2 linked regions of the Bradyrhizobium sp. AZCC 1610 genome follow. The protein of the gene in region 2 binds, or shares a complex with, the protein of the main gene of each other region. Links are inferred from orthologs where the notes say so. Each region holds a gene or a part of one and is shown on either strand. Other genes may lie near its edges.

Evidence for each region. Proteins that work in one complex are often made in the same cells at the same time.
Region 1: the proteins of V1279_RS03195 (region 2) and tldD are in contact, whole or in part, in a solved structure (PDB 5NJ9), measured with the Escherichia coli proteins. The link is inferred for Bradyrhizobium sp. AZCC 1610 from one-to-one orthologs.

What each region holds. Positions count from the first base shown.
Region 1 is NZ_JAZHRR010000001.1:202,173-206,651, forward strand. The notes cover bases 673-3,580. They hold tldD (metalloprotease TldD), read right to left. Parts: upstream 2,887-3,580; coding sequence 1,459-2,886; downstream 673-1,458. Other genes in these bases: lepB (signal peptidase I), read right to left, coding at 674-1,462; V1279_RS00995 (winged helix-turn-helix transcriptional regulator), read right to left, coding at 3,083-3,397. Also shown: V1279_RS00975 (nucleotidyltransferase family protein), read right to left, coding at 1-72; V1279_RS00980 (MmcQ/YjbR family DNA-binding protein), read right to left, coding at 209-550; V1279_RS01000 (DoxX family protein), read left to right, coding at 3,621-4,013; V1279_RS01005 (DsrE family protein), read left to right, coding at 4,024-4,479. UniProt on the Escherichia coli protein: Metalloprotease involved in CcdA degradation. Suppresses the inhibitory activity of the carbon storage regulator (CsrA).
Region 2 is NZ_JAZHRR010000001.1:647,050-651,601, reverse strand. What follows is about bases 1,413-4,393. They hold V1279_RS03195 (TldD/PmbA family protein), read right to left. Parts: upstream 3,616-4,393; coding sequence 2,209-3,615; downstream 1,413-2,208. Other genes in these bases: V1279_RS03190 (DUF6101 family protein), read left to right, coding at 3,902-4,393; V1279_RS03200 (inositol monophosphatase family protein), read right to left, coding at 1,413-2,222. Also shown: V1279_RS03215 (3-deoxy-D-manno-octulosonic acid transferase), read right to left, coding at 1-398; V1279_RS03210 (lysophospholipid acyltransferase family protein), read right to left, coding at 361-1,074; V1279_RS03205 (DUF4170 domain-containing protein), read right to left, coding at 1,071-1,319; more of V1279_RS03190, read left to right, coding at 4,394-4,429.

The DNA of each region.
Region 1 (4,479 bases), 440 kb from region 2 along the record:
AAACAGTTCCTCGGCAATGATTTCGTTGGCGGGATTTTGCAAGGCGGCAGTGAGGAATTGGTCTCGGTTCATTGTACTGCCGTAGGGTGGGCAAAGCGACTTGTCCGCCGTAGCTCAACGAGCAAAGGCGGAAGCGTGCCCACCACTTCTCCGATCGTGGAAACATGGTGGGCACGGCGCAAACGCGCATTTGCCCACCCTACGAGTTCTACGATATTGCGTCGAATTCCTTCACCGCCTTCTTCGACGCCAGCGTGCGCCACTGCCGGCGCAGCAACGGCTCGACGGTGGCGCGGCTGGCTTTCGACAGACGGATCAGCACGATCGGATAATCGCGGTAGTGATCGGTGAAGTAAAACAGCTTCGGCTGGCTTTCCACCAGCATCTCGCGCTCGTCCCTTGGCACGCCCGGCATCACCAGGCTGTCGCCGTCTTCCTTCAGCCGAGCCAGCAACTTCTTGCGCATCTTCAGGGCCGGCGTGCCGTAGGAGGTGCCGTCCGCAACCTCAGGCCAGCCCAGCGCGATTTTTCTGACGTCGTCGAAGGTCATGCGGTCGCGCGCCCCCTTTTCGTCATGCCCGGGCTTGTCCCGGCCATCCACGTCTTAACGGTGCGCCGGCAAGTAAGACGTGGATGGCCGGGACAAGCCCGGCCATGACGGAGAAGGACGGTCTCAATGCACCGAGGTAAAAAACCGCGCCAACCGAAAACCTGACAGCCAGGTCCACACCGGCTGGCTGCGCATGCCGAGATCCCACGAGCCGACCACGGCATCGGCCCGGCCGATCAGATTGTCGATCGGCAGCAATCCCACGCCGCCGTCGCGCACCGCGACGCGGCTGTCGGCGGAATTGTCCCGGTTGTCGCCGAGCACGAACAGTTGGCCCGGCGGCACCGTCACCTCGGGCGTGTTGTCGAGCCTTCCATTGTCGCGCATCTTGAAGATCGCGTGGCTGACGCCGTTCGGCAGCGTCTCGATGAAGCGATAGGCCCGGTCGGTGTTGCCGCGATCGTCTTCCGCTTCGCCCATGCCGTCCGGCTTCAACACAGCCGCATGGTCGTTGATGAAGAGCTGGCCCTGACGCAACTGGATGCGGTCGCCCGGCAATCCCACCACGCGCTTGACCCAGGCTTGCGAGCGGTCGCCCGGCCAGCGGAACACGACGACATCGCCGCGCTTGGGCGTGTCGCCGAACACGCGGCCGGTTTCCGGCAGCGTGATCTGGATCGGCAGCGACGCTGCGCCGTAGCCGTAAGGAAATTTCGAGGCGAGCAGCGCGTCGCCGATCAACAGCGTCGGCTCCATCGAGCCGGACGGCACGTAAAACGGCTCGGCCAGCGCGCCCTTGGCAACGAACACGACGGCCACGATCGCGGCGAGCTGCACGGCCTGCGCGCGCCAGCTCACAGGCTTGCCGATCGAGCCTTCCTTCCGGTCATCAGCCACCTTCTCCTCGCTCATGAGCCGGTTCCTCCGACCGTGATCTTTTCCATCCGCAGCGTCGGCTGGCCGACGCCAACAGGAACGCCCTGGCCGTTCTTGCCGCAGGTGCCGATGCCGGTATCCAGCGCCAGATCGTTGCCGACCATGGTGATCCGATGCAGGTCGGTCGGCCCGTTGCCGATCAGCATCGCGCCCTTCAGCGGCGCACCGAGCTTGCCGTTTTCGATTTTGTAGGCCTCGGTGCACTGGAATACGTATTTGCCGGAGGTGATGTCGACCTGGCCGCCGCCGAAATTCGCGGCGTAGATGCCGTTCTTCACCGACGCCAGAATTTCCGCCGGGTCGTGTTGGCCCGCCAGCATGTAGGTGTTGGTCATGCGCGGCATCGGCACATGGGCATGGCTCTGGCGGCGGCCATTGCCGGTCGGCTTCATGTTCATCAGCCGCGCGTTCTGGCGGTCCTGCATGTAGCCGACCAGGATGCCGTCCTCGATCAGCACGGTGCGGTTGGTCGGCGTGCCCTCGTCGTCAATTGAGAGAGAGCCACGCCGCGAGGCCATGGTGCCGTCGTCGACGACGGTGACGCCCTTGGCCGCGACCTGCTTGCCCATCAATCCTGCGAACGCCGAGGTCTGCTTGCGATTGAAGTCGCCTTCGAGGCCGTGACCGACAGCTTCATGCAGCATCACGCCGGGCCAGCCGGCGCCCAGCACCACGTCCATTTCGCCGGCGGGAGCGGGGATCGATTCGAGATTGACCAGCGCCTCGCGGATCGCGCCGTCGGCGGCCTCGCGCCACGCCTTGGTCTCGATGAAGCGCGCATAGCCCTCGCGGCCGCCATAGCCCTTGCTGCCGCTCTCCTGGCGATCGCCTTGGCCCGCGACCACGGAAATATTGACCCGCACCAGCGGGCGGATGTCGCGATAGCTCTCGCCGTCAGGGCGGAGGATTTCCACCACCTGCCAGGTGGCCCCCAAACTGATGGAGGCCTGCCGCACCCGCGGGTCCTTGTCGCGCACATAGGCGTCGATCTCAGCCAGCAGTTTTACCTTGGCCTCAAACCCCGGCGCATCCAGCGGATTGTCGTCGCCATAGAGCCGCACATTGGTGTGCGCTGGCGCGGCGGCAAAATTGCCGGTGTAGCCACCGCGCACGGCCGCCACCGCATCCGCCGCGCGGATCAGCGCCGGCAAAGATACATCGGAGGAATGCGCATAGCCGACCGCGTCATCCTTCACCGCGCGCAGGCCAAAGCCCTGCGAGGTGTCGTAGGTGGCCTGCTTCAGCCGGCCGTTGTCGAAGCCGAGCGCTTCGGTCTGGCCGTATTCCAGAAACAGCTCGCCATCGTCGGCCCCCTCAAGCCCCCGCGCGATCTCGCGTCTGGTGGCATCGCGGTCAAGATTGGCGCGGTCGAGCAGGGAGGTGGTGGCGGGATTGGTCATGCAGGCTCCGATTCAGCGTAAATGCTTCGTCGTCCCTGCGAACGCAGGGACCCATAACCACAAGCGCCAGTATTGTAAGCGCAGACGTGCGGCGAGTTCACATTACAACACGGACATCTGTGGTTATGGGTCCCTGCGTTCGCGAGGACGACGACGGCTCAAAGATAGTCATGACCGCAACGAAAGGGGAGGCCCCTCACGGCAGCTTGTCATCCGCTTTGCCGGCAGCGTCCGCACCGGGCTCCGGCCTGGCGTGAGCATTGGCCCAGCGGAACAGTTCGTCGAATACCGGTCGCAACGCCCGGGCCGCCGGGGTCATCTCGTATTCCACGCGTGGCGGCACTTCGGGAAACACCGTGCGCTTTACCAGGCCCTCGCTTTCGAGGTCGCGGAGTTGGGTTGTCAGCATGTGCTGAGTCACTTCGGGGATGGCGCGCCGCAATTGGCCAAAGCGCTGCTTGCCGTCAACAAGCTGCCAGAGGATTTCGCCCTTCCACTTGCCTGAGAGCAAGCGAAGCGCCCGATGCAACTGCGCTCTGGCCCGTTCGGAGGGGCATTCTTGCTCTTCATTCTCATTAGTCTGCTTTTTCATACTACCCCAGAAAAATCATCCTACTTGTCAATTTCATCTTAGTCCCGAATTTTGGGTTTGACAGCCCCTCAGGGGGCTCCACCGCAAACGGCACTAACGGCACTTCTGTCCACCGCCGCTTCACCATTCCAGGAGCTTCTCGATGTCGACGATTGTTGCGCCTACCAGACCGTACTGGAGCTCTGTCGCCCTGTGGGGCGTCAGGGGATTGCTTGCGCTCGCCTTTGTGGCGGCCGGCGGTGCGAAACTCTACGGCGTTCCCATGCTGGTGGAAGAGTTCCAGCACATCGGGCTCGGGCAATGGTTTCGCTATGTCACCGGCGGTCTCGAAATCCTGGGCGCGATCCTGCTGCTCTTGCCGCAGAAAGCCGCCCTCGGCGCGCTGCTGCTGATCTGCATCATGATCGGCGCGGTGATCACCCATTTATTCGTCATCGGTGGCTCGCCGGTGCCGGCCATTGTTCTGCTGGCGCTGAATGCTGTGGTCGCCTATGCGGAGCGCGGCCAGGTCGCATTGCTTGTCGAGACCTCGTGAGGCTGCTGCGATGCGCTTTACTCGCCGTAGGTTGACGATTGCCGTCGGGCTGATCCTGGCCTTCGTGGTGCCGCTAACCGTGACTCTGTTGCTGACAGGATCGGAGGCCGCGGTCTCAAAGCCGCAGACGAAGCCCGCGGTTCAGGTGCATCGGCTGGTGCTGCCAATCAATACCGATGATCCCACCACGATGAGGGCGCTGATCTCGACCTCGCTCAACCTTCCGAAGTACTATCAGGAGCGGAACGAAGCGTTCACGATCGAAGTCGTCGCCTACAATGCCGGCGTTCACATGCTCCGCGCCGACACTTCACCGGTGAAGGACATGCTGCGTGTATTAAGGGCGGTCAATTCGAACATCCGCTTCGTGGTCTGCGAGGCGACCAAGCTTGGCATGGAGCGCCAGGAGGGGCATCCGATCACGCTGATCGACAACGTCGATCTTGTGCCGAGCGGACCCGGGCGC
Region 2 (4,552 bases):
AGAAACCGCGTGACGTAGCGTGGCGAGTCGTAGGGCACATATTGATGGATGACGTCAGCGGGGAACCGCTTGGCGACGATCGCAGCCGAGGTCACCGTGCCGGAGGTCACGAGGACACGCAGGTCGAGCGCCCGCAGCCGCTCGATCAGCGCCGCCGCCGCCAGCACCTCGCCGACGCTGGCGCCGTGAATCCACACCAGCGGCCCGGTGGGCCGGATATCGGCGCTCAGACCGCGGCGCTCGCCGACCCGCGCCGGGTCTTCCTTGCCGAGCTTTAACCGCCGGCTGATCAACGCAGGCGACAGCGGCACGATCACGGACGACAGTTTCCGGTAGACGCGCAACGTCATCGGCAGCGAACTAGCCAAGAGCGGCCTCCGGACGCCCGACGGCGGCATAGGCACGACGGGTCGCTTCGTTCAGATAAGATTCTACCTGAATACGCAACTTTTCCATAGTCTCGGCATCGGCGTCCGGCGGCACGTATACATGTTCAATGCCTACCACGGCACCGCGCCCGAATGGCAAATTGATGGTGGTAGAGTCCCAGTTCTTCAACCGGATGAACCTGGAGGTCACCATCGCAAACGGCATGATCGGCCGGCCCGACTCCCGCGCCAGCATGATGATTCCAAGCCCCACGACTCGCGCGCGCTTCGGCACGTCGGCGGTGGTAGCGACGTTCCACTTATCTTCCAGCGCCTGCAGCATTTCCCTGAAGGCGCCGACGCCGCCCTTGCGGTGAAAGGCGCCGCCGTGATCGCCGGAGCCTCTGATCGTGCCGATGCCGAGCCGCTCGGCGGCGATGGCGTTGAACTCGCCGTCGCGATGCCGCGAGATCAGCACCTTGGCGCGATGGCTCTCCCTGGTCTTGATGAACGGCGTCATGAAATGCTGGCCGTGCCAGAATGCGAAGATCGCCGGCATCTCCGGCTCGACGATGTCGTAAACGTTGGCCGGATCATAGCTGAAGCGGTTGGTCAGCCAGACCAGCCGCAGATATTCGGCCGCAAGCACACCCAGCGCGCGCTGAACCCAGCTGCTGCGCAGCAAATCGCGAAGGAATCGTTTCAACTGGAGGACTTCGTGTCTTGACCTGGATCGAGCAGCCGGTGGAGGTGAACCACGAAGTAGCGCATGTGGGCATTGTCAACGGTCTGCTGCGCCTTCGCCTTCCAGGCCGCGTGTGCGGATGCGTAATTGGGATACACGCCGACGATGTCGACCTGGTCGAGGTCCTTGAACGTGATGTGTTCGAGATCGGTCAACTCGCCGCCGATGACGAGGTGAAGCAATTGCTGCGGGGCACTATCTGGCATGATGGTCTTTCCTAACGAGGTGCCCGGCAAGCAACAGCGACAACGTATATCGCGGCGTAGACGGGATGATTTGTGGCACGGATTTAGACCGATTCAGGGCAGCGGACGATTTCGGAAATGCTCGACAATCCGCGCATGTCGATCCTGTCCCGCCGCCACCAGCACCCCGTGCACCACCTCCCGGCGATTATACTCAATCGCATCCCCCGAGAGTGCGGTCATTCTACCATTCGCTTCCTGCACGATCAAATTCGCTGCGGCAAGATCCCAGTCGCGGCTCTGACCGCCTGCAAAAGCGGCATCGAGGCTGCCGTCAGCGACCCGGCACAGCCGAAGCGCCAGCGATCCGATCCGCGGATGCAGCGTAATCTCATCCGGTGACGAACTCAGCCGCTGCACCAGCGGTTTTGGTCCAGCCATGCGGGAAAAATCGAGTTCCGTGCCAGCAGCCGCACGCACCGGCCTTTCGTTGCGCGTGGTGCCCTCGCCACGGATCGCGACGAAGAATTCGTCGCTGGCGGGAGCGAACACCGCCGCCAGCACCGGCGTAGCGCCCGCAACTAGCGCCACGCTCACGCACCAGTCTTCACGGCCGGCGAGATAGCCGCGGGTGCCGTCGATCGGGTCGACGATCCAGACCAGTTCCTTGCCGAGACGGGAATCATCGTCGACGCTCTCTTCCGACAGCCAGCCATAATCCGGCGTCGCCGCGCGCAGCCGCCGCTCGACAAGGTCGTTGACGGCGATGTCGGCCTCGGAGACCGGCGACGAGGCGCCCTTGGTCCAGTTCTTCAGCTCGGTGCGAAACAGCGACAAGGCCAGCGCGCCGGCTTCGCGCACGGTGTCCCGCAACAGCGCGGCGTCGCGCGCCCAGATCCTGTCGGCGATATCAGCGTCCGCCAAGCGTCAGGCCCTCGATGCGCAGCGTCGGCGCGTTGACGCCGTAGCGGAATTCCAGGTCGTTGGCCGGAACCAGCGATTTGAACATCGCCAGCAGATGGCCCGCGATCGTCACCTCGCTGACGGGGTAAGTGATCTCGCCGTTCTCGATCCAGAAGCCGGAGGCGCCGCGGCTGTAATCGCCGGTCACGCCGTTGACACCGGAGCCGATCAGGTCGGTAACGTAAAACCCCTGCTTGATGTCGGAGATCAGTTGCTTCGGCGTCATCTCGCCGGGCTCGAGATGCAGATTATACGATCCCGGCGACGGCGAGGACGAGACGCCACGATGGGCATGCCCGGTCGTAACCAGCCCGAGTTCGCGCGCGGTTGCGCAATCGAGCAGCCACGTGGTCAACACCCCCTCGTCGATCAGCGCGATCTTCTTCACGCTTACGCCCTCGGCGTCGAAGGTCTGCGACCGCAGGCCGCGCACCCGCAAGGGATCGTCGATGATGCGGATATTCTTCGCGAACAGTTGCTCGCCCATCCGGTCTTTCAAAAAGCTCGTCTTGCGCGCGATCGAGGCGCCGTTGATGGCGCCGACGAGATGGCCAACCAGCGAAGCCGACACCCGGGGATCGTACACGACCGGCACCTTGCAGGTTTCGACCTTGCGCGGATTGGACCGCGCCACGGTACGCTCCCCTGCCCTGCGGCCGACGCTTTCGGGCGAATCGAGGTCGGACGCATGCGGGGCCGAAGTGAAATCGTAATCGCGCTCCATGCTGGTGCCTTCGCCCGAGATCGCGGTCACCGAGATGCCTTGGCTGGAGCGCAGATATGAGCCGTGGAAGCCGGTCGAGGTCACCAGCACCATGCCGCCGATGCCGCTCGACGCGGACGCGCCGCTCGACTTGGTCACGCCCTTGACCGCTAGAGCTGCGGCTTCCGCTTCGCAGGCGCGGCGCTCCAGTTCGCTTGTGGTCGGAACATTGCGGTCGAGCAGATCGAGATCGGCGAACTCGCGCGCCAGCAGCGAGGGATCGGCGAGGCCGACATATTTGTCATCGGGCGCGACGCGGGCCATCGCAACCGCGCGCTCGGCGAGTTTGGCGACGCCATCGCCGGAAATATCGTTGGTCGAAACCACGGCCTGGCGTTGTCCGACCAATACACGCAATCCGACGTCGTCGCCTTCGGAGCGCTCGGATTCCTCGACCCGGCCGTCGCGGACCTCGACCCCTTGCGAAACGCCGCGCACCGCGACAGCGTCGGCAGCATCCGCGCCGGCGCGCTTGGCGGCCTCGACCAGTCGCTGCGCCAGCGTCGAGAGCGCCGATTGGTCGAACAGGTCGGAGGTCGCGTCGGAGGCCTTCTGGGAAAGCTGTGACGTGCTGGATGGTGAAGAGTTCACAAACGAAATCCCTGACATTTAAGAGGGCGGGAACGCAAATCCGCAAGGCTCTCAGATGTGCCTGATTCACAGGGATTTCAAGCATTTTGCGACACCAAATGCCAAACAATTTCGGCATTTGCGCAAGGTCTCGTCAATCATGCGTGCCAAGGTCTTGTCAATCATGCGGGGAGATCCAGGGCGGGTGACGTCTCCTTAACCAGGCTTTTTAAGACGAAACGGAAATCGCTCGGCTAAGGTCTCGCGTATCGACCGGGAACATAATCCCGGCGGGGAGATAAGAGCCGTGAGGCGTCAAACAGCAACAAGCGGGATCAATCCCGCCGGGTCGAGCCGCGCACTGCGGCTCGACCCTCTTTCTCTGCCGCTCAGCTTCCATGCGCACGACACCCGCGCAGACGGCGGCGTGCGGAGGATAGAACTCCATCGCGAACGCGTCGTGCTGCACCGTGCCATCAAGGGCATGCGGATGGCGATCAACGTTCGCGTCAGCGACTTTCTCGGCGTCGCACTGCGTGGTCTCGACGACGACGCGCAGATGCTGGTGCTGGCGCATCGCGATCCCTCGCTGAACATTCCGCTGTGCGTGAGCTCCGACCACGAAGAGATCGCCTCCGCCTGGCAGATGTGGAGCGACATCCTCGCGCTGCCGCTGCTGACCGAAGACGACCACCGCGAACCGGCCGCCCGCCGCCGCCGGCACAACGCGGTCCGGAGCCGCCGTCCGAAATTCCTGGTGCGCCGCCGGGGTGGTAACCTGACCAATACCGAGACCATTCATAGCGACGAGCGCGAGATCATCGCGCGGGATTAGGCCAGACCCGTCATTGCTCTCGTAGGATGGGTGGAGCGAAGCGATACCCATCAATGCCGGTGCGGATGGCGATGGGTATCGCTTCGCTCCACCCATCCTACGCGGATACGACTTCGCGATCTC